2 regions of the Citrobacter enshiensis genome follow, and region 2 is predicted to be linked to the other one. Evidence: predicted binding sites of a transcription regulator. Region 2 holds the regulator's gene; the other holds the start of a gene.

Region 1 (16,157 bases), 2.2 Mb from region 2:
TGACGCGGTGCTAAAACAGACGCCTTACCCGGTGAAGGGCTGGATTATGTCCCGCCACAATCCTCTGCAAACCGTCACCTGTCGACCGGATCTGGTGAAAACCATGGAGCAGTTGGATCTGGTCGTGAGTTGCGATGTGTATCTGAGTGAGAGCGCGGCTTACGCAGACTATCTGTTACCGGAATGCACTTACCTTGAGCGTGATGAAGAAATCTCCGACATGTCTGGGCTCAATCCCGCTTATGCGTTGCGCCAGCAGGTGGTGGACCCCATTGGCGAGGCGCGTCCGAGCTGGCAAATCTGGAAAGAGCTGGCTGTGCAGTTGGGCCTGGGGCATTACTTCCCCTGGCAGGATATGCAGACTCGTCAGCTGTATCAGCTCAATGGCGATCATGGCTTGTCGGCGGAATTGCGCCAGAAAGGGTATCGGGAATGGGGTGTGCCGCTGTTGTTGCGTGAGCCAGAATCCGTTCGTCAGTTTGTCACGCGTTATCCCGGCGCGGCGGCGGCAGACAGTGAAGGAACCTATGGCGACCAGCTACGTTTCAAATCGCCGTCCGGCAAAATCGAGTTGTACTCTGAAGCGCTGGAAGCCTTGTTGCCTGGCTATGGGATACCTCAGGCCCGCCACATCGCACTTAAAAAAGACGACGAACTTTATTTTATTCAGGGCAAGGTTGCCGTACATACCAACGGCGCGACGCAGTATGTCCCGTTACTCAGTGAGTTGATGTGGGATAACGCCGTTTGGATCCACCCGCAGACAGCCCGCGAAAAGGGTATCCGCAATGGGGACGAGATCTGGCTGGAAAACGCAACCGGCAAAGAAAAAGGGAAAGCGCTGGTCACGGCAGGCATTCGACCCGATACGCTGTTTGTTTACATGGGCTTTGGGGCGAAAGCCGGGGCGAAAACCGCCGCGACAACGCACGGCATTCACTGCGGAAACTTGCTGCCGCATGTGACCAGTCCGGTTTCTGGCACGGTGGTGCATACCGCTGGCGTCACGCTTAGCCGGGCATGAGGAAGGAGAAAAGCATGAATCAACCGACGAATTCATATGCCATGTTGCATGACGAGAAACGCTGCATTGGATGCCAGGCGTGCACGGTGGCCTGTAAGGTGCTTAATGATGTCCCGGAGGGATTTAGCCGCGTTCAGGTGCAGATCCAAACGCCTGACCCTGAATCTGCCACGCTGGATCATTTTCGTTTTATCCGTGTCTCCTGTCAGCATTGCGAAGACGCCCCCTGCGTCACGGTATGCCCAACCGGCGCCTCATTCCGTGATGAAAACGGCATCGTGCAGGTCGATAAATCGCGCTGTATCGGCTGCGATTACTGTGTTGCAGCGTGTCCGTTCCACGTTCGCTTTCTGAATCCCCAAACGGGGATTGCCGAAAAATGTAATTTCTGTGCCGATACGCGTCTGGCATCAGGACAACAGCCCGCCTGCGTCTCCGTGTGTCCGACGGATGCGCTGAAATTTGGTCGACTCGATGAACCGGAGATCCAACACTGGATCGGCCAAAAAGAGGTGTACCGGCAGCAGGAAGAAGGCAGTGGTGCGGTCAGTTTATACCGACGCAAGGAGATACATCAGGAGGGTAAAGTATGAATACCATCTGGGGAGCCGAACTGAACTACACGCCGGATTACTGGCCTTTATGGCTCGTCTGTGCGGGGGGCGTGGTGTTGATGCTGCTTGCCGCACTTGGGGCGCATGCGCTGTTGCGCGCCATGTTTTCACCGAAAACGGCGACAGGGGAAGAGCAACGTGACTACCTCTATTCACTGGCGATCCGCCGCTGGCACTGGGGAAATGCTCTGCTCTTTGTCCTGCTTTTGCTCAGTGGTCTGTTTGGCCATTTTTCAATCGGACCTGTGGCATTAATGGTGAAACTACATACCGTGTGCGGATTTGCGCTGGCGGCATGTTGGATCGGCTTCATCCTCATTAATGCGTTCGGTGGTAACGGACATCACTACAAGGTGAACGTCAACGGACTGGTCACGCGGTGTCTGCGGCAAACGCGTTTTTACCTGTGCGGCATTATGCATGCGAAGCGCACCTTATGCCGCACGACGGAAAATAAATTTAACCCGCTACAGCAACTGGCGTATCTGGCCATCATGTATGCGCTCGTGCCTCTGTTGATCATCAGCGGATTTCTGTGTTTGTATCCGCAATTCATGGGGGCAGGTCCGATAATGCTGGTGTTGCATATGGCGTTAGCCGTCGTTGGGCTGCTGTTTATTTGCGCACATATTTACCTTTGCACGCTCGGTGATACACCAGGGCAAATTTTCCGCAGCATGATAGACGGTTATCACCGCCATCGCAGTCATCATGCGGAAACTTCGCCGCGTAAGGGATAATTTTCCCCCGCGCTGAAACCCGGAAAACAGGCTCGGTGGGTTAAAATCATGCAAGGAAATGTGCTTTGAGTCACATTTTCTTGCAATTTTTTCATGTTTGTTCAACAGAACTTCCGTAAAAAGAACAGCAAATTATTCTCTTTCTGAGGACATGCTGTTGAAATCCCGTTTGTTTATTGCCGCTTCGCTGTTTACGTTGAATCTTACATCTGCCTTTGCAACCAATACCCCGGACTTTTCTCCCCAGCCGCCAGCCATTGACGCAGGGGCGTGGGTGCTGATGGATTACACGACAGGACAGATTCTTACCGCCAATAACGAACACCAGCAGCGTAACCCTGCCAGCCTGACCAAACTGATGACCGGGTATGTGGTTGACCGCGCCATCGACAGCCATCGTATTAGCCGCAACGACATTGTGACTGTCGGACGTGATGCCTGGCAAAAGACAATCCTGTGTTTGTGGGTTCCTCATTGATGTTCTTAAAAGAGGGCGACCGCGTCACGGTGCATGATTTAAGTCGTGGGCTGATCGTTGATTCAGGCAACGATGCTTGCGTGGCGCTGGCGGATTACATTGCCGGGGGGCAGCCGCAGTTTGTTGCCATGATGAACCGCTATGTGCAAAAGCTAAATTTACAGGATACGCATTTTGAAACGGTACACGGGCTGGATGCGCCGGGTCAGCACAGTTCGGCGTATGACCTTGCGGTACTTTCGCGTGCGATTATTCATGGCGAACCTGAGTTTTATCATATGTATAGCGAAAAGAGCCTCACCTGGAATGGCATCACGCAGCAAAACCGCAATGGCCTGCTGTGGGATAAAACGCTCAACGTTGATGGTCTTAAAACCGGACACACCTCTGGCGCCGGATATAACCTTATCGCCTCTTCCGTGGATGGGCAGCGCCGCCTTATCGCCGTGGTGATGGGGGCTGAAAGCCCGAAAGGCCGTGAAGAACAAGCCCGTAAACTGTTGCACTGGGGGCAACAGAATTTCGACACGGTGCAAATTCTTAAAAGTGGGAAGAAAGTTGGTAGCGAACGCATATGGTACGGTGACAAAAGAGAACATCACATTAGGCACTGAGCAGGATTTTTGGTTAGCGCTTCCAAAAGCAGAAATTCCTAATATCAAAGCAAAATATGTACTTGATAGAAAAGAGATTGTGGCACCTATTGCCGCACATCAACGGGTTGGCGAAATTGAACTCTACGATCGGGATAAACTGGTCGCGCACTGGCCGCTGGTGACGCTGGAATCCGTTGATAAAGGCGGCGTTTTTTCGCGTCTGAGCGATTATTTTCACCATAAGGCATAACGGATTTGTTCCGGGGCAGACTGGCGAGAGTGCGAGTCTGCTCACATAATAATCACTATTTCCTTGTGGCTGTTAGGTGAAAATTATACTGTATATAATAACAGTATAATGACGGAGGCATTATGAACTACGAGATCAGACAAGCAGAGAAACGCAGGATTGCCGGTTTTCACATGGTTGGACCGTGGGAAAAAACGGTAAAACAAGGTTTTGAACAACTGATGATGTGGGTTGATGGAAACCAGATCGTGCCGCTGGAATGGATTGCCGTTTACTATGATAACCCTGATGAAGTCCCGGCGGAGAAACTGCGTTGCGATACCGTTGTTTCAGTACCCGCTGATTTCACGTTGCCCGAAAACAGCGAAGGTGTGATCCTCACTGAAATAGTGGGCGGTCAATATGCTGTTGCTGTCACACGCGTTGAAAATAACGATTTCGCGACGCCGTGGTATCAGTTTTTCAATAGCGTGCTGCAGGATAGCCGTTACCAGATTTCCGGCAAACCTTGTTTTGAGGTCTATCTGAATAATGGGGCAGAAGACGGGTACTGGGATATTGAAATGCATATACCGGTACAACCGAAGTCGTGATATTGATGTTTTCGGCGTTACTGCGCGGACGATCGCGACATTCGTTCATCCTGGATAAGATCTGTCCGCAGCAGTGATGTTTTCAGTGAAAAAGCAGGTACAATGCGTTTTTTGTGATTTCCAGATGGAGCCGAAAGTGCGTACCGATAAGTCGCTGAGCCCCTTTGAAATTCGTTTGTATCGCCACTACCGCGTCGTGCATGGGATTCGCATTGCGCTGGCATTTATCCTCACATTTCTGTTCGTTCGTCTGTTCCATATCCCGGAAGGCACGTGGCCACTTATTACGCTGGTGGTCATTATGGGGCCGATCTCCTTTTGGGGTAACGTGGTCCCCCGGGCCTTTGAACGTATCGGCGGTACGATTCTGGGAGCGGCGTTAGGGCTGGTGGCGCTGCGCCTGGAGCTTTTCTCATTACCGCTGATGATTATCTGGTGCGCGGTGGCGATGTTCCTGTGCGGGTGGCTGGCGTTAGGCAAAAAACCGTATCAGGCGTTGTTGATAGGAATCACCCTGGCCGTGGTGGTAGGTGCGCCAGCAGGCGATATGGAGACGGCATTATGGCGAGGCGGCGATGTGATTCTGGGGTCGCTTTTGGCCATGTTGTTTACCGGTATCTGGCCGCAACGGGCGTTTATACACTGGCGGATCCAACTGGCGCAGTGCGTCACGTCCTATAACCGACTCTATCAGGCGGCGCTTTCTCCTAACTTGCTTGAACGTCCACGGGCTGGATAAACACTTACAGCGGCTACTTGGGGATGTCGTGAAGATGCGCGGCTTGATTACGCCCGCCAGTAAAGAAACCCATATTCATAAATCGATATTTGAAGCAATTCAAACGATTAACCGCAATCTGGTCTGCATGCTCGAGCTGCAAATTAATGCACACTGGGCATCGCGCACCAGCCATTTCGTGATGCTGAATGCCCATACACTGCGTGAAACGCAACAGATGATCCAGCAAACGTTACTGACGATTACGCATGCGTTGTATGAAGGAAACCCCGCAGCCGGTGCTGGCAAACACCGGGAAGCTGAACGACATTGTGGCGGAACTTCGGCAACTGATTAATGAACAGCATAGCGACAGAGTGGCTGAAATCCCCATTCATGGCTATGTTTGGCTAAGCATGGAAACCGCGCGCCAACTGGAGCTACTCTCGCATTTGATCTGTCGCGCATTGCGCAAATAAAGAGCAGATAAGGTGAATGATTCTACTGCTGCTTCGATTCAGCAAGGAATAAGGGTATGATACGGAAAAAGGATAAAACCATTGTCATCTGCAACGGCTAAAAGTAATGTTTACCCTTACTTGTCGCGGTTGCTTAAACGAATCCGAATCTCACATTATCAGGGGTGTAAAAATGGAAACTACCAAGCCTTCTTTCCAGGACGTGCTGGAATTTGTTCGTCTGTTTCGCCGTAAGAACAAGCTGCAACGTGAAATCCAGGACGTTGAGAAAAAGATCCGTGACAACCAGAAGCGTGTGCTGCTGCTGGACAACCTGAGCGACTACATCAAACCAGGTATGAGCGTTGAAGCGATCCAGGGCATTATCGCCAGCATGAAAACCGACTATGAAGATCGCGTTGATGATTACATCATCAAAAATGCAGAAATCTCCAAAGAACGTCGCGACATTTCTAAAAAGCTCAAAGCAATGGGTGAAATGAAAAACCCTGACGCAAAAGCAGAATAATGCGTTACCGCAGTGAGGATCGCGGTGCGGTTCTCACTGCAGTTCAACCCCACCCTTTACCATTCTAAGTAAATGCTGTTCTGGCCAATGGTTCGTCAGTTTTCTTTCTGTAAGCGTCCATTTAATGTAATCGACATCATGACGCTCCCGGTCCAGCATCAAACCGACAACGCTGCCGCTGTGCGCCACATTCACGCCGTATAAATCACACTCTTCAACGATCGATAACAACGCATTGAAGTCGGGTTTTGGAAGCAACATCTGGCTGGCGATGGCGCTCAGGGTCGCGGCTTCACCCATCCGTCGTGGGTTCTGCGTTACGCACGCTTCCTGCACGGCTTCCCAGGCTTGCTGCAAGGCTGCCGCGCCCGCGTGTAAACGATCAAGACGGGGAATACCGGTGATAATCCGAGGTACGTAAAGTCACGGGACTTTCGAGCACTAAAAGATCGAGCTGCGGTTGCGCTTCGCAGGCGATCTGCGTTGAAGCATCATTATGATCAAAAAGCGTAAGCTGGCGGAAAACGGTGCTGTCGGTCGGTTCGAGTGAAACGCAAAGCTGCGCAAGGGTGGATTCATCAAGCGTGTGGCCCAGATGGTGCGCAGTGGCAAGCTGCCTGTAGCGGCAATGTCTGCGGTGCTGCTGGCCATTCCTTTGGCAACAGGAATGGTGGAATGGACATCCACCCGTATCTCCTGGCTCCAGCAGGCAGGGTAGTTAAAGTGCGCAAGCACCCGATCTACCATCGTGCGTGAAAGTGAACGCTCATCCGCCAGAGGCGAGCCTGAACCTACCTCGACGGTGCTGTACCAGTCGACAGGGCAGGAGACCGGCTTCTCACTGCCAAGAATCCAACCCTGAATAAGTTCACCGCATGACGCCGGGCATTGTGCTACAGCCATGTATACACCTTCTTGATCAGCAATTCTCGGCGCATAGTGTCATGCTGATCATGCTATTACCTTGATTTACCGCAACTTGTGGTGATGCTTTAATTACGCAGGTACGCAAAAAGCCCGCCGTTTCGGTTAAGGCTATCTCATAACATCTTGTGCGATCATGAGTTCTTCATTGGTATTAATCACCGCCACCTTGACCATCGCGTTGTCTGTCTGAATGAACGTGCTGTTGCGTTGATTTTTTTCTTCATCAATCGCCAGCCCAAGAAAATGCAGGTTATGACAGATTGCCGACCTGGCGCGAGACGAGTTTTCGCCAATCCCACCGGTAAACAGGAGAACATCCAGTCCGCCCATCTGCATAATGTAGCTGCCTATCGTGGCGCGGATACGTTCGGCAAACAGGGTGAGCGCCAGTGCTGCCTGTCTGTTCCCCGAATCAGCAGCCTGTTCAACATCGCGATAATCACTGGATATTCCGGAGACCCCCCAGCAAGCCTGACTCGTTGTTTAATAAATGATTAAGTTGTTGCGGTGTTTTACCTTCTCGCTGCGCAATCCACGGTAAAATGGACGGATCGATATCACCACTGCGGGTCCCCATCATCACACCTGACTGCGGCGTGAATCCCATCGAGGTGTTAACGGACAGACCTCTTTGATAGCACAAAGACCTGCTGCGTTGCCGAGATGACAACACACAATGCGTAGCGCGCTGAGCGGAACCCCCAGCTTTTCTGCCAGCGTCGCACTGACATATTTGTGGCTGGTGCCGTGGAATCCGTAGCGACGAATACCAAGCTCTGGCGTAATAGCGCCAGGGTAAGGGATAGATATAGGCGGGTTCATCCAGTGTCTGATGAAAAGCCGTATCAAAGACGGCAACTGACGGCGTGTTGGGCAGCAATTGCCGAAATACCTTAATGCCAATGACATTGACCGGATTGTGCAAAGGGGCCAGTTCTGCGAGGTGTTCTATCTGCGCCAGCGTTTCATCTGTGATCAGCGCCGAATCTTTAAACGATTCTCCTCCGTGCGCGACGCGGTGACCGACACCTGTAATGTCAGTTAATGCATTGATAATTTGATAATCAATGAGCTTCTCCAGCAGTAGCGCAACGGCTTCACGATGATCCGCCATCGGCAATGTTTCTTGCCATTTTTGCGTGGTCGTTTTTATCGTGACCTGCGCATTGACCATACCAATACGTTCGATCAAACCCTGACAGATAGCCGTGCCCTGCGGCATCGCCAGTAACTGGAATTTTAGCGATGAACTGCCTGCGTTAATGGCCATTATTTTGTGAGACATAAAGATTCCTTTGCGGTCAGAAAATCAAACATTTCATCGACGCCTGAATTGGTCACGGCGCTGGTGGTAAAGATGTGTTCAGCTCCGGCTTGCGCCAACCAGTTATGTACGGTTGAAATACGCGACGCGTTTGCCAGATCGGATTTTGTGACGATGCCAATGACGGGTCTGTTCATCGGCGCTGTAAACCCCGGAGAAAAGGGGGACCAGGGGGCATCAGCGTTCAGCACCAGGGCAATCATTTCAGCTTCACAGGCACTTGCCAGCAGCGCGCTGTAGAGACAGCGGTTCTCCAGATATTCGCCCGGAGTGTCTATCGTGTCCGGAGACCACACGATGGCCTGTGTTTTTTGGTAATGAAGCGTCTCGCCACGTAAACATTGCGTGAGTGACGTTTTACCGCACTGGCTGGGGCCAATAAGCATCATGCGCTTCATGGTGTCAGGTCCGCGTGACGGGGCATGAGGTAAACAGCATCATTTCACTCAGTGTTCTGGTGACCTGTTTCAGCGCGTATTCAACGGCAGAAACATCTCCCGTTAACACAACGGCACCCGTGAATCGGTCGAGAGAAACCAATCCCACGGCACCTGACTTGGTGGCGATATCACAGGCGATAATGGGAGGCCCTCGCTGGGGGTGTGATGGTCAGAATACCTATGGCTGATACGGCATCCTGCAGCCCCAGTTTTTTAAATAAATCTTTGCCTGGATTGGCAATCAGATGCGCCAGCGTCACCTGCTTACCAGGGACATATTCCTGGATCATACGATCCGTCGTGGGTTGTCTTTCCATTATCCCTCCACAATTTGTCGCCACATGGCTTCATGTGGACGTGGAATCACAGAGCGGTAGACCAGCAGCCCTTTTTCGCCCGCGCTTTCACTGGCAACGGTAACGGCGTATGTTAACATCAGAAATATCGCCCGCTACCACCATGTAGCATTTGCCTCCGATACCAAACGCCATATGTACCCGAACCAGCGTGACATTTGAGGCTTTGACCGCACGGGTCAGCGGCGCTGATGCATGCCGCCACGCTCCACGGTTTCCACAATCCCGACGGCCTGACGCTTATCAACACTGTTCAGCCCGCTGATCGCGGGGAGGACGCTGGCATGAATATTGGGTAACACCCAGGCTGTCGACGGAGCATGTCTGCGGCGAGTGAGGAACCGGTCGCTATGGCTTGTTGCACCGCACCTACATCACCGCCGATCATCAGTAAAAATTTGCCTGGGCAGATGGGTCTTACTGACCAGAAGATTCAACGTTGGGCGCTTTTCAGCATGGCATCGCCTGATTCCATTCCTTTAGCGATACTGGTGAGTTCTAAAATACCTATTGCCTGAGACATGGTTAACCTCTTACAACCGTAATTGCCAGCTCAGTGACGTCACTAACGATGCCGACAATACTGGCGTGAATGGGGCGCGGCCTAATGCACCCGGAGGGACATCTGCGACGCACTGGCCACGAACGACGCGGTCACCTTTTTGCACCTGCGGGAGGGTATTGGCACCAATATGTTGGCGCAGAAGCAGAGTGACGTTATCCGTCAGGTGTTCGGTTTCTGATAACGGTGCTTCGTGATACCAGTCGCTAAGACCCAGGCTTAGCAAATCAGCCGTTTTACCGGACAACAGCCGATATTTCGCCATTTCATCGGCAGGATTCAGTGGCCCTTCATAACGCAGGTTTTGCGCCCGCAACTCACGCTTGAGCATGCGGTTAATACGCATTGGGGAGATGCCAACCGGACAGGCGACACATTTCACAAACATTGCATTCCGAACAGGGTCAACGCGCTGAGCAACAGTTGGGGTGTCGCGGCCTGTTGGTAGTTCACCGCGCGTACCAAGCAGGGTGCGGCGATAATTCTGGCCTATCAAATGTCGTGGGCACAAATCAGTACATAACCGACACTGTTCGCAGACCGTTTTCGCAACGGAAAGCAGCGTGCGTTCATCCTGCCTACGCCGCTGGATCAGTGGGTGCTTTTCGGGCAATACCAGCAATCCCCCCGTGGTTTTGGTTACCGGGGTATCCAGCGTGGTGAGCAAATGTCCCATCATTGGGCCACCATTGATAAAGCCAGGAGAATCAATGGTGGCTCCTCCCGCCAGAGAGAGAACCTCACGTAATGACATACCGATGGGGACGGTCAGCGTCTGTGGTGTGAGCCACTGCGCCATTAACCGTCAGAGTGCGGCGAGTGACGGGAAACTGCTGTTCCACCGCCCTGGCAATATTCAGCACGGTCTGCACGTTATTGACGACAACGCCCACGCTGACAGGCAAAGCCGCAGGGGGGACGCGATCGGCCTTGTCGCCATCCAGATGTCAGAACCTCATCACCTGCCGGATAAACATCCGGCAAAATGTGCAACCTGATGTCTGAAGGGAGAAACGGGGTTAACGCGGCGATGGCAGGACGATATTTTTCTTTGAGGGCAATAATGCCTTCGCGGGCGCCGGTTGCTTTCATCGCGTATTGCACGCCACGCACCAGACGAGCCGCCTGTTGGGCCATAAGCTGTTGGTCAACCTTCAGCATCGGTTCACATTCTGCGGCGTTGACCAGGAAGATTTCCACCTGCGCCTGCAGTTTGACATGGGCGGGAAAACCAGCGCCTCCGGCACCTACCACCCCCGCAGCACGAACTCTTTCCCGGATTGCCTGAGCATCGCAAACAATAAGTTCAGTGAATTCGAAGGCATTAGGAGCCGTATTCATATCAATTCCTCCAACAACTCTTGAATGGCGCAGGCATCAGCGGGGCGCGGATTAGTTTTTAACGTGACATCTGCCAGTGCAGCCTGAACCATGGCAGGGATTCGCTGGGAATACTCGGTTTTACCATCAGTCAGCACTTCGGAAAAAGAAGGGATGGCGCATTGTCTTATGAGTTGTTCAATACTGCGAATCAGCGCATTTAACCCTGTGATGTCTTTCGCATTGTCAGGACATAACTGACAAGCTTTCGCGAATCTTACGTACCGTTTTGCCGCTCGCGGATCCCGCGCATTAAAACGAATGACTGAGGGTAAGTAGCAGCGGCATTGGCAAGCCCATGGAGCGAGGTGAAATTGGCCTCCCAACTGGTGTGCGATGGCATGGTTAAGCCCCAGACCTGCCTGGCTAAACGCCATGCCAGCCAGGGTTGACGCGTTGTGCATTTTTCCGCGCGTCGCCAGGCAATCCCCTTTTTTAACGGCGACGGGCAGATACTGAAAAACGATTTGCGCGGCTTTTTCCGCCAGCGCGTCAGTGAAATCACTGGCCCGTGAGGAAACATAGGCTTCCAGGGCATGCGTGCAATACATCCATACCGTGTTGGCGGTGATATTGGCGGGGGACGCTGACGACCAGTCGGGGATCGAGGATCGCCATATCCGGATAGAGAGCGTTGTTGAACAGCGGGTATTTAATCCCTTTGTCGGGATCGCTTATCACACACGCGCTGGTCACTTCAGACCCAGTCCCGCTGGTGGTTGGAATGGCAACACAGGTTTCGATTTCAATACCAAACTGGCGGCTGAACCAGACGATGGCTTTGGCGGCGTCAAGCGCTGAACCGCCACCAAAACCTATTACGACATCAGGGCGCAGGGTTTGCATTTTGCGCAATCCCTTGCACGACAGTGCTGATGGTGGGGGTCTGGCGTTATCTCGCTAAACACACTGATGCGATTATTGGCAGGCAACGTCTCACGTAACATGTCGATCAGCGGTGAACGCGCCAGAAAACCATCACAAATAATCCAGATATGCTTGTTCGTAAAGCGCTTCAGCACATCCAGACTGCCCTGGCCGCTGTACAAACGGGTTTGCAGTGAAAAGGTGTTCATCACAACCTCATTAGCGGATTGAAAAACCGTTTGTCAGTACGCAGCGACGGGACCGCGCAAATGTTTTGGCTGAGGTTGTCCCTTCACCGGTTGGCGTGGCGGATTGTAAAGGGTGGTGAAACCTTCGCCTCCGACGCCGATTCCGGCATAGGACGGACCGTTCTTCACAAAAATAGAGGTCTGCAATGTGCGGGCTGCCAGATTCAGTCGTGAAACGTTCTGCGAGTGCATAATGGCGGTATGGTGCAAGCCTTCTTCTACTTTTAGTGCCAGGGTCAGGGCGCTGTCGAAGTCTTTCACTTTCACGATGGGCAACATCGGCATCAGCTGTTCGCGGGTAACCCAGTCGTCGTCAGCGTTAACGACCGCGATCAACAAACGTGGTGTTTTGGCGGGAACAGCAATACCTGCGGCTTCCAGCATGGCAGCAGGGCTTTTACCAACCAGCTTTTTATTGGCCTGACCTTCCGGAAGGCAGGCTGCGCGAAGCTTATCCGTTTCTGCGGGGGTGAGGAGCAGCGCGCCAAAGCTCTGCATTTGTTGGATCAGGCTGTCGGCAACGGACTCCACGACGATCAGGCTCTTTTCTGCAATACAGGGCAGGTTGTAATCGAAGGAAGCGCCATTAATGATATCTTCCGCAGCTTTCACTAAATCCGCGGTTTCATCGACGATGCAGGGGGGATTTCCCGCGCCTGCGCCAATGACTTTTTTGCCGCTTTTCATCCCCATCGCCACGATACCGGGGCCGCCGGTGATCGCCAGCACGGCAATGTGAGGGTGTGCCATCATTTGCTGGGTCGCTTCAAACGTGGGTTCTGCGACAGTGACGACCAGATTGCGGATCCCACAACTGCGAAACGCTATCTCCTCAATCATGCTGATCAACTTAAGAGAGACGTTTTTGGCCCCAGGATGCGGACTGAAATAAACGCTGTTTCCCGCCGCCAGCATGCTGATGCTGTTATTGATGATGGTTTCGGTGGGGTTGGTGCTGGGGGCGACGGAACCGATCACGCCAAACGGCGAATATTCGAATAGCACCATGCCGCCATCGCCGGTCAACGCCGTAGTGGTGAGATCCTCAATACCCGGTGTGTTTTCCAGGGCAGCTTTATTCTTGAGGAACTTGTCCTCTTTATTGCCCATCCCGGTTTCTACCGCGCTCTCTTCTGCAAGCGTCGTAAGGTGCGAATCGAGCGCTTCACGCATTGTGCTGATAATGGCGCTTCGGGTTTTTAGCGGGCACTGCTGATAACGTAAGAATGCCTGGTGTGCGGCGTTGATTGCCTCATCAACGGACTGAAAGATACCATTCCCTTTTACGTCTGTGGTTGTGGGCGTTAACTGTTCGCTCAGAATGGTTCGGATGAGGGTTTCCAGTTCAGAAGTATTCATTGATGTGTTCTCACGTTAATGGCCGCAATGGCGGCTTGTGCAATGTCCATGTCCTGCTCAACGCTACCGCCGCTGATCCCAAGACCCCCAATCAGTACACCGTCACGCCATAGCGCATATCCGCCGCCAAAAGTAACCACCTTTCCTTGCAGATGACTTTCCAGACCATAAAGCGCAGCGCCGGGTTGAACCGCAGCGGAAAGTTCATGGGTCGCTGTTTTCATCGCGACGGCAGTCCATGCTTTCTTCGGTGCCAGCTCGCTGCTCACTAACAGAGCATCCGGCATACGCCAGGTCACTGTTTCCACGCCGTGGGCGTCAACAATGCTGACGACAACAGGCACCTGTAATTCTTGTGCCCGCTCAACGGCTGAACGGGTCAATTGATGAAGCTCCTGAGATGAGAGTGACATCGCGGATTACCTTCATGAGGGGGAGTGACCAGAAGCCAGATAACGCTTTGTCACTTCCCGAATAATGGTGTTCTGATGAGCATCGTGATCTTCGGCGCGCGCCAGGGCATACAAACAATCTGAGAGTCGGTTGATATAGCGCATCAGTACATGCCTGACAGCGACGTCCTCAGACAGCTCCACCAGACGTCGCTCAGCGCGACGCGCTAACGTTCGCGGCAAAGTGCAATTCGGCTCGCAGCCTCACACCGACCCGGCAGAATAAAGCTGTGCAAGGGGGCTACGCGGCCCATCGCGGTATCAATAGCGGTTTCAAGTGCGGTAATTTCTTCAGAACTGATGTAACGCTGCCCTGATGCCGGTTGTTCGCTTTCACTGGCAAGCTCTGCGCTAAACCAGAAGATCTGTAACTGAATAGATTCCAGCAACGTGCGATGTTGCGCACAGGCGCAAGCGCACACACACAGACTCAGCGCGGCATTAAGTTCATCCAGCGTTCCGTAAGCTTCAACACGCGGATGGGTTTTACTGACGCGTTGGCCGGTAAACAGGGCGGTTGTTCCGGCATCACCTGTTCGGGGTATAAATCTGCCATCATTCCCCCCTTAACGGAGAAACCGTGTCGACGATGCCGACAATGGCCAGATCTATGGCCTCATTGGGACCGCTAAAAACATGTCTGGCGCTGGAGCCGCTGCTGAGCAACACTAACTCGCCAACGCCAGCCCCTACGGAATCAACCGCCACCTCATCACCTGTCGTGGGATGTGAGGGGAAGCTCCCCATCGCACTGGACCCAGACGTACCAGCAGGAAGTTTTTTCCCCACCAGATGACGGTGATTTTTGTGTGGATACCACCGCGCCTGTAACGCGTGCAGAGTGCATGGTTCACTCCTGTTTAATTGAGATGAATATTGCGTGTGCAGCGGCTTCACGAGCCAGTGCGGTAATGACACATTGACGACGTAACACCAGCGATACACTGGGAAGGCGAGCCACGTCGGCATAACTTAAAAGATTGACCGGGTGCAGGATGCCAGGTCTGTCCCAGCTCATCACTGAATATCAGAGGCAGGTGTGCCAGCTTTTTCACCGGTAACGCCGGTAACAAACGACGTTGCACTGACAGCTGTACGCGAAGTCCAAATGCCAGCGCCTCGTGAATCATTACCGTCGTTGCATTTGACGAATCGTTCTGTGCAAGTTGTTCCAGTAATGGCAAGTCAACCTGCTGAACATGCAGAGATGAATACTGACAAAACAGTGTCCGGGCATCGATTTCCTGCAGTTGCGCGGCGCTGAGCGTGACCGCACTTTCGGCACGACGCAGCAGGACGCGCAAAAACCTCTTCGACGATCCGTTGCAACCGTTCGCCGTTCATCGTGGCGTCACCAGTTTGGCGAAGGCGTGCGGGTTATCTGCGCCTGCCGCATTGGCTTCGTCAGTGTCGATATGCATCTCAAGACGCATATCTGGCGAAACGCGAACGGCGACATTGTCAAAAAACCAGCCGACGCTCATCTCCCTCAATGGCCACAGAAACGTTGTCGCCGTGCGAAACCCTCAGGATCAGCGCATCCAGCGGTGACATATGAATATGGCGACGGGCGATAATCACGCCCGACGTGAGATCCAGTTCGGCAAACGGGCTGACAAGGCGGATCCCCGGCGTTCCTTGCAGAGCGCCAGACATACGCAAAGGGGCTGCGACGCCCAATGTTCTGGCGTCGGTACGGGAGATTTCAACCTGACTCGTATTACGCAATGGCCCAAGCAGGCGAACATTATTTAACTGACCTTTTGGGCCGACCAAGTGTGACGGTTTGCTCGGCGGCGTATTGTCCGGGCTGTAATAGCGCTTTTTTCTCGCTGATCGGTTTGGTCCAGGAAAAAGGACGGCATAGTCTTCTGCGCAAAGATGGATATGACCGATTAGAAACGCCCAGCGGAATAGGGGCGCTCCCGCATCCATCCAGGATCTGACTCACGGTCGTCTCCAGAAGTTGCTTATCCATTACGCTTCACCTCGTTTGCCTGAATGCAGACAGAGAGAACGGGGTTCCCCCTTCTGGCGTTTGCATTGTGGATCGAGGCAAAGATTGCAACTGATAAGCTCAGTTCCCTGTGCGCTCTCAGGTAAAAAAGGCTCCGCAAGGATCTCTTCCTGAGGCTCTTCGGGAGCAGCATCGGGAATGGGTGCAGACGACGTCTCTACGCTGCAAGAAAGAATGCCCTCTCCAGGCCGGGCGATGACTTTATGTGCGACCAGACCTGCTTGC
Region 2 (16,157 bases):
CACAGACCATTACAAGAAACATGCCAAAAAATAACACATTGATTTTAAAGAAAAACGCCCCGCAACATTGTGCAGGGCGTGGTGAATTTGACCAGGTTTTAGTGAAAAATTAACGCTTATCCGCCACCAACTTCAGCGCGTGCTCCAGCACGTTGATATCGGCACCGGCTTTATGGGCATTTTCACTCAGGTAGCGACGCCACTGACGCGCGCCCGGAATGCCCTGGAACAGACCCAGCATATGGCGGGTGATATGACCCAGATAGGTGCCGTTACTGAGTTCGCGCTCAATATACGGGTACATCGCACGCACCACCGCAACCGGATCGGCATCGCCCATCGTCGCACCGAAAATCTCACGGTCGACAGAGGCCAGAATACCGGGGTTTTGATAGGCTTCGCGCCCGACCATCACGCCGTCCATGTGCTGCAGATGCGCTTTCGCATCAATCAGCGATTTAATGCCGCCGTTGATCGACATCGTCAGATGCGGAAAATCACGCTTCAATTGGTAGACACGCGGGTAATCCAGCGGCGGGATCTCCCGGTTTTCTTTCGGGCTTAACCCGGAGAGCCAGGCTTTGCGTGCGTGGATGATAAACATCTCGCATTCGCCCTTACCGGCAACCGTATTAATGAAATCGCAGAGAAATTCGTAGCTGTCCTGATCGTCAATGCCGATTCGGGTTTTGACCGTCACCGGAATCGACACCACATCACGCATCGCCTTCACGCAATCCGCCACCAGTTGCGCATTGCCCATCAGGCAGGCGCCGAACATGCCGTTTTGTACACGGTCAGAAGGGCAACCCACGTTGAGATTGATCTCATCATAACCGCGCTCTTGTGCCAGCTTTGCACACTGCGCCAGCGCCGCAGGGTCGCTACCGCCCAGTTGCAGCGCGATCGGATGTTCTTCTTCGCTGTACGCCAGGTAGTCGCCCTTGCCATGAATGATCGCGCCAGTCGTGACCATTTCGGTATAGAGCAGCGTCTGGCGGGAGAGCAAGCGCAGGAAATAGCGGCAATGTCTGTCCGTCCAGTCGAGCATCGGCGCGATAGAAAAACGATGGGCAGGAAAAACGGGGGACGAAGTTTCTGACATGGCGATTAATTAAGCATTCTGAAAAAGGGGCGCTACTATAGCATAAAGCAAAACCAGAGAGGCAAGACCACACGCAGATGGCTGCATTGCGTGTGAGCCGGGCCGACGGCGCAGACCGTCCCTGCCCGATGGTCAACGACAAGGAACAGCACTATTTTCGCCCTGGTTTTCCGTCGTGCGAGCCAAAAAACTGCGGCGGATGGTCAACCCAGCGATCTTCTCGTGTGGCGGCATACACCGGATTAAGCGGGTAGTAGATGCGATTGTGTTTTTTATTCGCCTCCCCGACAACAAGCAGGCAAACCTCTGCACTGGTGTTATTGATAAAGGTGTGGCACACCCCTGTTCCCGCCGGAAAACCGACGCTGTCTCCGGGTTCTAATTTCCACAGATAGCCGTTTATCCAGACTTCGGGATAGCCTTCCAGCACATAGATGAACTCTTCTTCGTCGCTTTCCGCATGCGGATATGAGGTACGACGACCCGGCGGGAGGCGTTCATGGTGAATGCCAAGCCGACGCAATCCGAGCGTTCGCGCCAGCGGTGCCCCGATGGAAAATAGCTCATCGCTATCAGGATAGGTAGAGTCATCGGCGCCTTCTGCGTCGCGCCAGTGACGAATGCAATCAGGTCTTTTCATTTTGGTTTTCCAGTGTGCAATGCGTCAGGTATAGCACACCGCGGGGGATCTCGGTGTTTTAAGAAGAACATGATAAAGTAAGGGATTAACGTTTCACGTACTCCGGGGTGCCAAATGGAAAAGATCACAACACAAGACCTATTGGCGCAAGCTGAGAAACTCTGTGCGCAGCGCAATGTGCGACTCACTCCTCAGCGCCTCGAAGTGTTGCGTTTGATGAGCCTGCAACAAGGGGCCATCAGCGCCTATGATCTGTTGGACCTGCTACGTGAAACTGAACCGCAGGCCAAGCCGCCTACGGTGTACCGTGCGCTCGATTTTTTGCTCGAGCAGGGCTTTGTTCACAAGGTCGAATCCACCAATAGCTATGTGCTCTGCCATCTGTTCGATCAGCCGACCCATAGTTCAGCCATGTTCATTTGTGACCGGTGCGGCGTGGTGAAAGAAGAAAGCACCGAGGGCGTGGAAGATATTATGCATACGCTGGCGGCAAAAATGGGCTTTGCCCTGCGTCATAACGTGATTGAAGCGCACGGGTTATGCCCGGCGTGCGTTGAAGTTGAAGCGTGTCGCCATCCTGATGAGTGCCAGCACGATCATTCGATTCTGGTGAAGAAAAAACCGCGTTAAGCAGGTTGGGCGGCAAAACCGCCCAATGGACTGTACATCCTTGTACTTTCGGGTCACCGCGGCTGATTACCAGCGGTATTTATTACGCGTTTCCCAGTCGCTCACTTCCTTTTCCGCCTTGTCTCTGGCGTAACCGTAACGTTCCTGGACCTTACCGACCAACTGGTCGCGCTTACCTTCAATGACCGTCATATCATCATCGGTCAGCTTGCCCCATTGCTCTTTCACTTTCCCTTTGAACTGTTTCCAGTTACCGCTGACTTCGTCTTTATTCATCATCGAGTCCTCATGATTAGTGGTGATTAGCGATATTGCTTCGCCCAAATACACTACGTTTTCTGCTGGACGTGAGATTAATTGTAGTCAGTGATCCCATGTTCATTTTGATATTCGGAACTTTTAACCATCACGCTCGGGCAAACCAGGTTCCATGCCGCCAGTGACGTCGCCAGATCCAGGCCAACGAGAGTCCACGAAGCGCCAGAAAAACGGCTAACGCCAGCCACAGTCCATGATTGCCGAGCCAGGGCAACGCACACAGCGTGAGGGCAAATCCCAGCGCCGCAACGGCCATACTGTTGCGCATTTCCGCCGCACGCGTCGCCCCGATAAACATGCCATCCAGCAAATAACACCAGACACCGATTAACGGCAACACCACCTGCCAGATAAGGTAGCGATCGGCCAAAAGTTGAATTTGCGGCAACGACGTCAGCAGCGCGATGATGTGCTCGCCCGCCAGGGCATAAACGAGGGCAAAGAGCAGCGCCACAATCCCTGACTGCCGACATGCAGCACGCCAGACATCCAGCAACTGGCTGCCGTCACGCGCGCCATACGCCTGCCCGGAATGCGCTTCGACAGCATAAGCAAATCCATCAAGGGCATAGGCGGTAAAGGTCAGCAGGGTCATCAGAACAGCGTTCACCGCAATGATGTCGCTGCCCAGCCGCGCGCCCAGAACCGTGATCGCACCGAAGCACAGTTGCAACAGCAACGAGCGCAGCATGATGTCCCGGTTAAGCGCCAGCAAGCGGCGGAAATTCCCCCGCCAGGCGTGTTTCAGCATCATGGACGACACGCCGCGCAGAGGAAGAACCTTGCGCACCATCATCAGGCCAAGCAGCAACGTGGCATATTCTGCGATCACCGTCGCCAGTGCTGCGCCCTGCACGTTCATATGCAAGCCCATCACCAGCCACAGATCGAGCACAATATTGAGGATGTTGCCGACAACCAGCAGGATCACCGGCGCACGGGCATACTGAACGCCCAACAACCAGCCAAGCAGAACCAGGTTCGCCAGCGATGCCGGGGCGCTCAGCCAGCGGATCTCCAGAAAACGTCGCGCCTGTACCAGCACCGCTTCATTTCCACCGACGATATGCAATGCAAGATCGATTACTGGCGTACGGAACAACGCGATTAAGGCCCCCGCTCCCAGCGCCAGAATCAGTGGCTGCACCAGCGCGCGCGCCAGTGCCTGGGGGTTTTTGGCGCCAAACGCCTGAGCCGTCAGCCCGGTGGTGCTCATGCGTAAGAAGAGCAACAGCATAAAGAGAAAACTGGTTGCCGTTGCGCCCACGGCAACGCCGCCCAGATACACAGGGCTGTCCAGATGCCCAATGACCGCAGTATCCACCAGTCCCAGCAAGGGAACGGTGATATTGGAGAAGATCATCGGTAACGCGAGACGCCAGAGCGCTTTGTCGGAAGAGGTAAAGAAAGGCATGCAGGAAAGCCTGAGCAGGAGTTAAAACAAACAGTGGCGCGAGATGCGCCACTGTATCAAAACAATATTACAACCACTCACCGTTGCGGATGACACCGACCGCCAGCCCTTCAATCGTGAAGTTTTGCTCGCGCAGGTCAACCACGATCGGTTTGAATTCACTGTTCTCTGGCAGAAGCTCGATTTTATTGCCCTGTTTTTTCAGGCGTTTTACGGTGACTTCATCGTCAATACGCGCCACGACCACCTGGCCGTTACGCACGTCCTGGGTTTTGTGTACCGCCAGCAAATCGCCGTCCATAATCCCAATATCTTTCATCGACATACCGCTGACGCGCAGCAGGAAATCGGCATTAGGTTTAAACAGCGACGGGTCGACTTGATAGTGGCCTTCAATATGCTGCTGTGCCAGAAGGGGTTCCCCTGCCGCCACGCGGCCCACTAAAGGCAGCCCCTCTTCTTCTTCCACCAGCAGACGGATACCGCGAGAAGCACCGGAGACAATCTCAAGGACGCCTTTACGTGCCAGCGCTTTCAGGTGTTCTTCAGCCGCATTTGGGGAACGGAACCCCAAACGCTGCGCGATCTCCGCACGCGTCGGTGGCATGCCTGTCTGGCTGATGTGATCCCGAATGAGATCGAACACCTCTTGCTGCCTGGCCGTTAACGCTTTCATTCCGCCCCCTGGGTGTATATACAGTTATGCTGTGAGTATATACAGTTAAAGGCGATTTTGGAACCACAAACAGCACAAAAAACAAGAGATTTATCGGATTATGGAACCCTTATCGAAAATGCGACCACAGCAGGATTCCCCAGGTGATCATCGCGACAAAGATCGACAGCAATACTGCCGCCGACCCCATATCCTTCGCCCGCCCGGAAAGCTCATGGTATTCAGAGCCAATGCGGTCAACCACTGCCTCAATCGCGCTGTTGAGGATTTCCACTATCATCACCAACATGACAGAACCAATCAACAAAACACGCGTGATGGCATCCACATCCAGCCAGCAGGCAATCGCTACCCCCAGCAGTACAGCAACACTTTCCTGACGAAATGCTGCTTCATTAATCCATGCAGCACGAAAACCTTTCCAGGAATAACCAGCAGCTTTAATAATTCGGGTAAGTCCAGTGGTATTATTGGCCATCAAAAGAACCTTTTTGCATTATCAGCGTCAATGACATTATATCGTTAACCCACGAAATTCGGGTTACAGCGGCGCGAAGTATGACGGGATACACCAGAAATTCGCTAGACTTTCTGATATCCTTGCAGCGCATTTGCATTATTAACCAGAGGCTTTACATCGTTTATGTCTGGCTGGCCACGAATTTACTACAAATTACTGAATTTACCATTAAGCGTACTGGTAAAAAGCAAGTCTATTCCAGCGGAACCCGCTCCGGAATTGGGGCTCGATACATCTCGTCCCATTATGTACGTTTTACCGTACAACTCAAAAGCGGACTTGCTGACGCTGCGCGCCCAATGCCTGGCGCACGATCTCCCCGACCCGTTAGAGCCGTTGGAGATCGACGGAACTCTGCTGCCGCGTTATGTGTTTATTCACGGCGGCCCGCGCGTATTCACCTACTACACGCCGAAAGAAGAGTCGATCAAACTCTTTCACAATTACCTCGACCTTCACCGCAGTAATCCAGACCTGGATGTACAGATGGTGCCGGTATCGGTGATGTTCGGCCGCTCTCCGGGGCGTGAAAAGGGTGAGGTAAATCCCCCTCTGCGTATGCTGAACGGCGTACAGAAATTCTTTGCCGTCTCCTGGCTGGGACGCGATAGTTTTGTCCGCTTCTCGCCTTCCGTTTCCTTACGACGGATGGCTGACGAGCACGGAACCGACAAAATTATTGCCCAAAAACTGGCGCGTGTGGCGCGAATGCATTTCGCCCGTCAGCGTCTGGCGGCGGTCGGTCCGCGTCTGCCTGCCCGACAGGATCTGTTTAACAAGTTGCTGGCGTCAAAAGCCATTGCTCGCGCGGTAGAAGACGAAGCGCGCAGCAAAAAAATCTCTCATGAAAAAGCGCAGCAGAACGCTATTGCGCTGATGGAAGAGATTGCCGCCAACTTCTCCTACGAGATGATCCGCCTGACCGACCGCATTCTGGGTTTCACCTGGAACCGACTGTATCAGGGGATCAATGTCCATAACGCAGAGCGTGTACGCCAGTTGGCGCACGATGGGCATGAAATCGTCTATGTGCCCTGCCACCGCAGCCATATGGACTATCTGTTGCTCTCGTACGTACTCTATCATCAGGGGCTGGTGCCGCCGCATATCGCTGCCGGTATCAACCTGAACTTCTGGCCAGCTGGCCCGATTTTCCGCCGCCTGGGCGCGTTCTTTATTCGTCGAACCTTTAAGGGCAACAAACTCTACTCCACCGTCTTCCGCGAATATCTCGGCGAGCTGTTTAGCCGTGGTTACTCCGTTGAATATTTTGTGGAAGGCGGGCGTTCCCGTACCGGCCGTCTGCTGGATCCGAAAACCGGCACCCTGTCGATGACCATTCAGGCGATGCTGCGCGGCGGTACGCGTCCGATCACTCTGGTACCCATTTACATCGGTTACGAGCACGTGATGGAAGTGGGAACCTACGCCAAAGAGTTGCGTGGCGCGACGAAAGAAAAAGAGAGCCTGCCGCAAATGCTGCGTGGCTTGAGCAAGCTGCGTAATCTGGGTCAGGGCTACGTCAACTTTGGCGAACCGATGCCGTTGATGACGTACCTGAATCAGCATGTTCCTGAGTGGCGTGAATCTATCGATCCGATCGAAGCCGTGCGTCCCGCCTGGCTGACGCCAACGGTCAATGGTATCGCTGCTGAGTTGATGGTCCGCATTAACAAAGCGGGCGCGGCAAACGCCATGAACCTGTGTTGCACCGCGTTGCTCGCATCCCGTCAGCGTTCGTTAACGCGTGAGCAACTGACGGAGCAGCTCGAGTGTTATCTGGATCTGATGCGCAATGTCCCGTATTCCACCGACTCTACGGTTCCTTCGGTCAGCGCCAGCGCGCTGATTGACCACGCGCTGCAAATGAACAAGTTCGAGGTCGAGAAAGATACCATCGGCGATATCATCATTCTTCCGCGCGAGCAGGCGGTACTGATGACTTACTATCGCAACAACATTGCGCATATGCTGGTTCTGCCTTCACTGATGGCGGCCATCGTGACACAGCATCGCCGCATCTCCCGCGACGCGCTGCTTGAGCATGTTGAAATTCTCTACCCGATGCTGAAAGCAGAACTGTTCCTGCGCTGGGAGCGGGATGAACTGGCGGGCGTCATCGACGCGCTGGTAAGCGAAATGCAGCGTCAGGGGCTGATTACCGTCCAGAATGACGAGTTGAATATCAACCCCGCGCATTCCCGTACGCTGCAACTGTTAGCAGCGGGCGCGCGTGAAACGCTGCAACGTTATGCCATCACCTTCTGGCTACTGAGTGCAAATCCGTCGATTAACCGCGGCACGCTGGAAAAAGAGAGCCGCACCGTGGCTCAACGTCTTTCTGTGCTGCACGGGATCAACGCGCCGGAGTTCTTCGACAAAGCGGTATTCAGCTCTTTGGTGTTGACCCTGCGTGATGAGAAGTACATCAGCGATACCGGTGATGCGGAGCCTGAAGAGACGATGAAGGTTTATCAGATGTTGGCTAATCTGATCACCTCAGATGTGCGTTTAACCATTGAAAGCGCAACGCAGGACGAGTGATGTTAAAAAGCCGGGTAGCGGCTTCGCCTTACCCGGCCTACGGTTCTGCGCAATAATGTAGGCCCGGTAAGCGCGAGCGCCACCGGGCTTTTTTATCAGAAGTGCCAGTAACTCATCGCCAGCCCCAGAAACAGCACCAGGCCAACATAGTTGTTATTCATGAATGCTTTAAAACAGGCTTCGCGTTCACGGTGCGCAATCAGTTTTTGTTGATAGACAAACAGGGCGCCAGCCACCAGCAGCGACCAGTAATATCCCAGTCCCAGCCCGTTCATCCAGCCAATCAGCGCCATCAAGGCCAACACCCCCACCTGCAGGATGCCAATGATCGCCTTGTCATACTGACCGAACAGGATGGCCGTTGATTTAATGCCGATTTTCAGGTCATCGTCCCGATCCACCATGGCGTATTGCGTATCGTAAGCCACTGCCCAAAGAATGTTGGCGAGGAACATCAACCAGCAACTCAGCGGGACTGACTCACTGACGGCGGCAAACGCCATCGGTATCGACCAGCCAAACGCCGCACCCAGCACCACCTGGGGTAAATGCGTGTAACGCTTCATGAAGGGATAAACCCACGCCAGGGCCAGCGCGGCGACCGACAGCAGAATCGTCATCGTATTCAGCGTCAACACCAGCAGGAAAGCGAGGAGCACCAGAACCACAAAAAGCGCCCGCGCTTCTTTCTCGGTAACGGCGCCGCTGGGCAGCGGTCGGTTCGCCGTGCGTTTGACGTGCCCGTCGAATTTGCGATCGGCATAGTCGTTCACCACGCATCCCGCCGCGCGCATCAACCAGACGCCCGCCACAAACACCGCCAGAATCCACAGCGGCGGCGCACCGGGTGTCGCCAGCCACAGCGCCCACAGTGTTGGCCAGAGCAGCAGTAACGCGCCGATTGGCTTATCCGTACGCATCAAGCGGTGAAACGCCAGTAGCTTATTCTGCGTCAGACTCCACTCCATATCTTTTCCTCTCAGTACAACGGCGATGCAGGCAAAAACAATTCTGTCAGCAGGAGCGGTTTTCCGCTCAACCGCAGACGGGAACGACGCCCCCACAGCGCTGCATCACGACCAATCTCAATAAAATCGCGGGTCAACGTCGACGATGTAAACAGGTAACGCCCGAGCGGGGTTTTACCCAAATTTTGCAACGCCAGCTCAGGGCCGCACAACGTTGACTCAGGCACCACAGTACGCCCGGCAAGCCAGGGTTCGCCATCCGCGCATAACAGAATTTCACGTAACCAGTAGCGGGATTCCGTCGGCAATAGCGGCAGTTCTTCCGCCACTTCATGTTGGCCAACAAATCCTTCCCGAATCAACGTCACGCTTACCTGTTTTCCCTGCTGCTCAAAACGTTTGGTCATGGAATCTTCCAGTAACAGCCAGTCCAGCTGTTGGGAGTCCAGCGCAGGGATTGCGTCAAAATAGCGCAGCGCACGCAGTTGCGTTAACGCAGGGTGTGGCATGCCTTGCTCTCCAGTTCATAACGTGAGGGCATTGTATCGCAGAAAAGAGATTACGGGAGGCGTAAACATAATTAAGTGAACTGTTGCGCAACAGGAGTGTAACAATTCGCATGGAATGATAAAAAAAGGTGCGTCAGGAGACGCACCAGTTGTTGCAAAATCAGCAATGCGGGGAGACGGTTACCCCTTGCCTTTTACACTGCTGATAAAGGTGGAACGGGCAGATGTGGACCCCAGGCGTTCAGCTTCATCAAGCAGTTTCAGCGCTTTATCCACGTCACCTGCGGCGACGGCATCTTTGATGGCTTTGTTGAAGTAGCTCTCGGTATCGTTCAGCATGGGCTCACTTTTCTTCGCCGGTGCTGGCGCGACGACAGGCGCGGCAGCAACCGCCGCCGGGGAAGCATACGCTGGCGCAGGCGCCGCCGTGTTGCCGACGGTAACCGGACCCGGAGCGGAAGAGCCAAACAGCGGCCCCACCAACACACTGGAGCTGCTGTTGGTTTTCACTTTCAGTTTCAACAGGCCGTCGGTGGTATGACGCGCGATAGGATCAGGGATATCCGGAATGGCGTTACCGACGCCTTTTGCATATGCCTTAGCGGGATCGAGCAGCTTAGTGGTCTGCTGGAGATCTTTTTCGGTGGTAAAGACCAGAACATAGAGCTTCTGCTGGCCCAGGGCTGGCGTGAGACGCATCACCCCTTCCAGGCTATCCGCGCTCATCACGCCCGGCTCCTGGTAGGTAAAGTAGCTGCTGGGGAAGAAAGCAGAAGGCGTCATGTTCTGATCAAGAATAAGAACGTTCGGCGCAAATACGCTGGTTTGCTTGTTCACTTCGCTGGTCAGCGTCAGGTTCAGCTCACCAATGTTTGCCGGTACACTATAGGCAGCAACCGGGCCACTAATACCTGCGACATCAAGGCGTTGACCGCCGGTGGCAAGTTGTGTGGACTGCGTTTTGCTCTGGTCGACAGGCGTCCAGGTTAATTGTTGTAACGCAGCAGTTGGAATCGCAGGCGCAGCACTGGTGTTTTGCGGAACATAATTCACGTCCGCCAGCGTCACGCCCGGTGCGCTTGCGAATAACCCTGCAGATAAACAAAGGGCAACGAGACTTTTCTTCATTTTCATTGTTATCACCTCAGATAGCATGGGTTCAGCGGTGGCCAGGCAATAGCGCGCTAAACTCCAGAACAGAGGGGCTTGCGCCCCTCTTTAGGTCTTTACGTCAGATTAGCGATGTATTACCACCAGATTTCCATCTGGGCACCGAAGGACCACTCATCGTTGTCGCCACGGCTGTAGGTTGTGGTGCTGGTGTCGCTGAATGCAACGCCGTTGTCATAGCCCCATTTCTCATCCCACTTCGCGTAGGTTGCGAAGAGACGGATTGCCGGACGAGACCAAATACTGTCGCCAGCCTGCCACTGTTGCGCCAGGGTGATTTTGAACTGGTCGTTGGTATCGTCGGTTTTCTGAGATTTGACGTTGTCGTAGCCCACTTCCATCAGGGTGCTCATGATCGGCGTCCATTTGTACATCGGACGAATACCCACGGTGTACCAGGTGGTACCGTTGTTATCATCACGATCGATATCCTGATACATACCGACGTACATCAGGTCCCAGCTGTCACCCAGAGAGATGGCGCCGTGGTCAAGGATACGAACCAGGCTACCGTTGTTGTTGATGTCGTTGTTAACGAAACCATCGTTGTTGCCATTTGGGAAGGTATTGCCAGTGAAGGAACCTTGTGGAATGCCTTTACCCTGGGTGGTCATTGCGTCAGTCGCGTACTGAACCACAAACTTGTTGTAGCCTTTCAGCATGCTCTGGGTATGTTCAGCAGTAAACATCCAGCCGTCTTTGGAGGCGCCGTCAGCAAAGCTGAAGCCGTCGGTCTTATTAGCGCGGCCGTAGTCAACGCCCAGTTCCAGCACACCGTCCGGGTTAATTTCCATTTGCGCTAAACGAACGTCGAAGACGTCGTTTGCCGTGTCTTTGAAGTCACGATAGATATCGTTGCTGGAGAAAATGTAAGAACCGCCCGCTTCCTGGGAACGGGTCGCCGCCAGGGAGAGTTTACCGAAGCCCAGATCGATGTTTTCGATACCTGCACCAGGACCAGAGATATCCCAGTAGTAGAAGTCGATCATATGAACGTCGTGACGTTGATAGAAGCGCTTACCAGCCCAAATGGTCGAACCCGGCAGCCAGTCGATCAGGTTTTTACCCTGCACGTTCGCCTCACGGAATGCCGGATCAGTGGCTTCCCAGTCGTTCTGCTGTGCTACGGAGTAGGCGACGTTAGTGTCGAAGTAGAAGCTCTTATCGCCTTCTTTCCACACTTCCTGACCCAATTTCAATTCCGCATAGGTTTCACATTCGTTACCGAGACGGTATTTACTTTGAGCACCGGTTGCCTGGAAACATTGTTGTTCGCCGCCACTACCCGTCCAGCCAATGCCGGAACGAGCATAACCATGGAAATCCACGGCCATTGCCTGAGCAGACATAACGCCTGCTGCAACTGCAACTGCCAGAGGGAGTTTGCGCAGAGTAATCATCATTCTATCTCCTGAGATCATTGCTTTTCTTTTTTACACATCGTCTTTTGCAGACTTCGCGTATTTAATGGGAATGCTTAAACGCCCGGCTCTTGATGCAACCGACGACATGCAGTGCCATCCTCACGGAACAAATGGCAACGCTCTGGCGGCAGGCCGATAGCGAATGTGGCACCCTCTTCTACCAACACCACGTCATTCTGGCGGTACACCAGGTTTTGACGGATGGCGGGGATCTGGATATGAATTTGCGTTTCGTGACCAAGTTGTTCGACGACCTGAACCTCGCCTTCCAGGGTGACATCGGCGATATCACTGGGCAGCAGATGCTCCGGACGAATACCTAAAGACATATTTGCGCCGACCTGAACATCGCGGCTTTCAACCGGCAACCAGACGTGTTGGTGATTCGGCAACTCCACCTGAACCTGATCGATCGCCGTCGCGGTGACTTTCACCGGCAGGAAGTTCATCTTCGGAGAACCGATAAAGCCCGCCACGAAGCGGTCTGCCGGATAGTGGTATAACTCCAGCGGTTTACCGACCTGCGCGACGCGACCGGCGTCCAGCACGACAATCTTGTCGGCCAACGTCATCGCCTCGACCTGATCGTGGGTGACGTAAATCATCGTGCGACCCAGGCGTTTATGCAGACGGGAGATTTCGATACGCATCTGCACGCGCAGTGCGGCATCGAGGTTGGAAAGGGGTTCATCGAGCAGGAACACGCGCGGTTCAGCTACCAGAGTACGGCCAATCGCCACACGCTGACGTTGTCCGCCAGAGAGTGCTTTCGGTTTGCGTTCCAGCAGGTGCGCCAGCTGCAGCACTTCCGCCACCTGATTGACGCGTTGGTTCATCACCTCTTTTTTGGCGCCCGCCAGCCTGAGTCCAAACGACATATTTTCGGCAACAGAAAGGTGGGGATAGAGCGCATAAGACTGGAATACCATGCCGACGCCACGCTCGGCGGGCGGGATGTCGTTCATCCGGGTTTCACCGATGTACAGGTCCCCGCTGGTGATGGTCTCAAGCCCGGCGATCATACGCAGCAATGTCGATTTACCGCAGCCTGACGGTCCCACAAACACCACGAATTCCCCTTCGTGAATGTCGAGATTGATATCTTTCGATACCACCACGTCACCCCAGGCTTTCGTTACATTTCGCATCTGTACGCTCGCCATGCCCTTCTCCCTTCGTTACAACCTGTCATCGACAGCAACATTCATCATGTCCCGACTATGCGTTATCGATTGGCCGCGTGAATCCTCCACCCCCCGGCTTTTTTATGGGGGAGGAGGCGGGAGGATGAGAAAGCAGGCTCTGAGACCCGGGCTGCACACTGCAGGGGAATTTCGTGACGTAGCCTGCAAAAAGCAGTGTGTTTTTATGTGCGCCAACACGCATTACTCACATTTATGCAACACAAGTCACATAAAGCAGGGGTGGGGCGTAGTGACAAGGAGGATGGAAAGAGGTTGCCGTATAAAGAAACTAAGAACCGTCAAGCCACCTCTGAGTATCCACGAGCACTTCACCAAAAAGGATGGGGAATATGAAAATCAAGACTGGCGCACGCATCCTCGCATTGTCCGCACTGACGACGATGATGTTTTCCGCCTCGGCTCTCGCCAAGATTGAAGAAGGTAAGCTGGTTATCTGGATTAACGGCGACAAAGGCTACAACGGCCTCGCTGAAGTGGGTAAAAAATTCGAGAAAGACACCGGTATCAAGGTGACCATTGAGCACCCGGATAAGCTGGAAGAAAAATTCCCGCAGGTTGCCGCAACCGGTGACGGTCCGGACATTATCTTCTGGGCACATGACCGTTTCGGCGGCTACGCGCAGTCTGGCCTGCTGGCAGAAATTACCCCGGACAAAGCGTTCCAGGACAAACTCTATCCGTTCACCTGGGATGCCGTACGTTACAACGGCAAACTGATCGCCTACCCCATCGCGGTTGAAGCGCTGTCTCTGATTTACAACAAAGACCTCGTTCCAAACCCTCCGAAAACCTGGGAAGAGATCCCTGCCCTGGATAAAGAGCTGAAGGCGAAAGGTAAGAGCGCCCTGATGTTCAACCTGCAAGAACCGTACTTCACGTGGCCACTGATTGCCGCCGACGGCGGTTATGCGTTTAAGTTTGAAAACGGCAAATACGACGTGAAAGACGTGGGTGTCGATAGTGCGGGCGCGAAAGCGGGCCTGACGTTCCTGGTTGATCTGATCAAGAACAAACACATGAACGCAGACACCGATTACTCCATCGCTGAAGCGGCCTTTAACAAAGGCGACACCGCGATGACCATCAACGGTCCGTGGGCGTGGTCGAACATCGACAAGAGCAAAGTGAACTACGGCGTCACACTGCTGCCGTCCTTCAAAGGCAAACCGTCTAAACCGTTCGTTGGGGTTCTGAGCGCCGGTATCAACGCCGCCAGCCCGAACAAAGAACTGGCGAAAGAGTTCCTCGAAAACTACCTGCTGACCGATCAGGGTCTGGATGTGGTGAACAAGGACAAACCGCTAGGCGCCGTTGCGCTGAAATCCTTCCAGGATCAGTTAGCAAAAGACCCGCGTATCGCTGCCACCATGGATAACGCCCAGAAAGGCGAAATCATGCCGAACATTCCGCAGATGGCCGCTTTCTGGTACGCGGTTCGTACAGCTGTCATTAACGCCGCCAGCGGCCGTCAGACTGTTGACGCTGCGCTGAAAGACGCGCAGGGCCGTATCACCAAGTAATGCTGTCGATGCGCCTGATGGCGCTGCGCTTATCAGGCCTACAGAAGATCGTAGGCCGGATAAGGCATTTATGCCGCCATCCGGCGCATTTGCCACAAGATTTCAATGCTGTAGAGGAAGATCCCCATGGATGTCATTAAAAAGAAACATTGGTGGCAAAGCGACACACTGAAATGGTCAGTGATTGGTCTGCTGGGCTTGCTGGTGGGTTACCTTGTCGTTTTAATGTATGCACAAGGGGAATATCTGTTCGCCATCATGACGCTGATTTTAAGCTCAGCTGGCCTGTATATTTTCGCCAATCGTAAGGCTTACGCCTGGCGCTATGTTTATCCGGGTATGGCCGGTATGGGGCTGTTTGTTCTGTTCCCGCTGATTTGTACTATCGCCATCGCATTTACTAACTACAGTAGCACCAACCAGCTTTCCTTCGAACGCGTCCAGCAAGTCCTGATGGACCGTTCTTATCAGGCGGGAAAAACCTACAATTTTGGTCTGTATCCGGCGGGTGACGAGTGGCAACTGGCCCTCACCGACGGTGAAAGCGGTAAAAATTATCTCTCCGACGCCTTTAAATTTGGCGGCGAGCAAAAACTGCAACTGAAAGAGACCGACGCCCTGCCAGCCGGTGAGCGCGCGAATCTGCGTGTGATCACCCAGAACCGCCAGGCGCTGACCCAGTTAACCGCCATCCTGCCGGATGAAAGCAAAGTTATTATGAGCTCACTGCGTCAGTTCTCCGGCACACGACCGCTCTACTCGCTGGCTGACGACGGTACGCTAACGAACAACCAAAGCGGCGTGAAATACCGTGCGAATAACGACATTGGTTACTACCAGTCCGTCAACGCCGAGGGAAACTGGGATACTCAGAAACTGAGCCCGGGCTATACCGTGACCATTGGCTGGAAGAACTTCACCCGCGTCTTTACCGATGAAGGGATCCAGAAACCGTTCTTCGCTATCTTCGTCTGGACGGTGGTGTTCTCCGTTCTCACCGTGCTTCTGACCGTGGCGGTGGGCATGGTGCTGGCGTGCCTGGTACAGTGGGAAGCGCTGAAAGGCAAAGCGATTTACCGCGTGCTGCTGATTCTGCCTTACGCCGTTCCGTCGTTTATCTCGATTCTGATTTTCAAAGGTTTGTTCAACCAGAGCTTTGGTGAAATCAACATGATGCTGAGCACGCTGTTTGGCATAAAACCGGCCTGGTTCAGTGACCCGACCACCGCCCGTTCGATGATTATCATCGTCAACACCTGGCTCGGTTATCCGTACATGATGATCCTGTGCATGGGCCTGTTGAAAGCGATTCCGGACGACCTGTATGAAGCCTCGGCAATGGATGGTGCAACCCCGTTCCAGAACTTCTTTAGAATTACGCTGCCGCTGCTGATTAAGCCGCTGACGCCGCTGATGATCGCCAGCTTCGCCTTTAACTTTAACAACTTCGTACTGATTCAACTGTTGACCAACGGCGGTCCGGACCGACTCGGTACGACCACGCCAGCCGGGTA

Evidence for each region. The regulator LexA, encoded in region 2, represses DNA repair genes until DNA is damaged. The targets are predictions, from matches to a motif close to TNCTGTATGTACATACAGNA.
Region 1: a site for LexA is predicted at 3,789-3,808, ahead of sbmC (DNA gyrase inhibitor SbmC). Genes of this name have one in related genera too.

What each region holds. Positions count from the first base shown of each region.
Region 1 covers NZ_CP119862.1:1,821,870-1,838,026, forward strand. The annotation lists partial or broken gene phsA (thiosulfate reductase PhsA) at 1-1,024, shown strand, start outside; gene phsB (thiosulfate reductase electron transport protein PhsB) at 1,039-1,617, shown strand; gene phsC (thiosulfate reductase cytochrome B subunit) at 1,614-2,378, shown strand; partial or broken gene dacD (serine-type D-Ala-D-Ala carboxypeptidase DacD) at 2,530-3,702, shown strand; gene sbmC (DNA gyrase inhibitor SbmC) at 3,825-4,295, shown strand; partial or broken gene P2W74_RS08690 (FUSC family protein) at 4,432-5,492, shown strand; gene P2W74_RS08695 (DUF496 family protein) at 5,665-6,000, shown strand; partial or broken gene P2W74_RS08700 (L-threonine kinase) at 6,034-6,903, opposite strand; gene P2W74_RS23790 (hypothetical protein) at 7,036-7,377, opposite strand; gene P2W74_RS08705 (hypothetical protein) at 7,367-8,212, opposite strand; gene pduV (propanediol utilization protein PduV) at 8,197-8,649, opposite strand; partial or broken gene pduU (propanediol utilization microcompartment protein PduU) at 8,654-9,008, opposite strand; gene P2W74_RS23500 (hypothetical protein) at 9,096-9,182, opposite strand; gene P2W74_RS23505 (hypothetical protein) at 9,227-9,349, opposite strand; partial or broken gene P2W74_RS23510 (BMC domain-containing protein) at 9,301-9,570, opposite strand; partial or broken gene P2W74_RS08725 (SLBB domain-containing protein) at 9,573-10,950, opposite strand; partial or broken gene P2W74_RS08730 (1-propanol dehydrogenase PduQ) at 10,947-12,065, opposite strand; partial or broken gene pduP (CoA-acylating propionaldehyde dehydrogenase PduP) at 12,076-13,463, opposite strand; partial or broken gene pduO (two-domain cob(I)yrinic acid a,c-diamide adenosyltransferase PduO) at 13,460-14,460, opposite strand; partial or broken gene P2W74_RS08745 (EutN/CcmL family microcompartment protein) at 14,471-14,762, opposite strand; partial or broken gene pduM (microcompartment protein PduM) at 14,766-15,259, opposite strand; gene P2W74_RS08755 (PduL/EutD family phosphate acyltransferase) at 15,256-15,399, opposite strand; gene P2W74_RS08760 (PduL/EutD family phosphate acyltransferase) at 15,377-15,850, opposite strand; partial or broken gene P2W74_RS08765 (BMC domain-containing protein) at 15,893-16,157, opposite strand, start outside.
Region 2 covers NZ_CP119862.1:4,518,658-4,534,814, forward strand. The annotation lists gene dusA (tRNA dihydrouridine(20/20a) synthase DusA) at 110-1,105, opposite strand; gene P2W74_RS21515 (cupin domain-containing protein) at 1,257-1,745, opposite strand; gene zur (zinc uptake transcriptional repressor Zur) at 1,860-2,375, shown strand; gene P2W74_RS21525 (CsbD family protein) at 2,442-2,651, opposite strand; gene dinF (MATE family efflux transporter DinF) at 2,782-4,107, opposite strand; gene lexA (transcriptional repressor LexA) at 4,175-4,783, opposite strand; gene P2W74_RS21540 (diacylglycerol kinase) at 4,893-5,261, opposite strand; gene plsB (glycerol-3-phosphate 1-O-acyltransferase PlsB) at 5,427-7,847, shown strand; gene ubiA (4-hydroxybenzoate octaprenyltransferase) at 7,943-8,815, opposite strand; gene ubiC (chorismate lyase) at 8,827-9,324, opposite strand; gene malM (maltose operon protein MalM) at 9,505-10,458, opposite strand; gene P2W74_RS21565 (maltoporin) at 10,572-11,897, opposite strand; gene malK (maltose/maltodextrin ABC transporter ATP-binding protein MalK) at 11,972-13,081, opposite strand; gene malE (maltose/maltodextrin ABC transporter substrate-binding protein MalE) at 13,453-14,643, shown strand; partial or broken gene P2W74_RS23730 (hypothetical protein) at 14,657-14,815, shown strand; gene malF (maltose ABC transporter permease MalF) at 14,770-16,157, shown strand, end outside.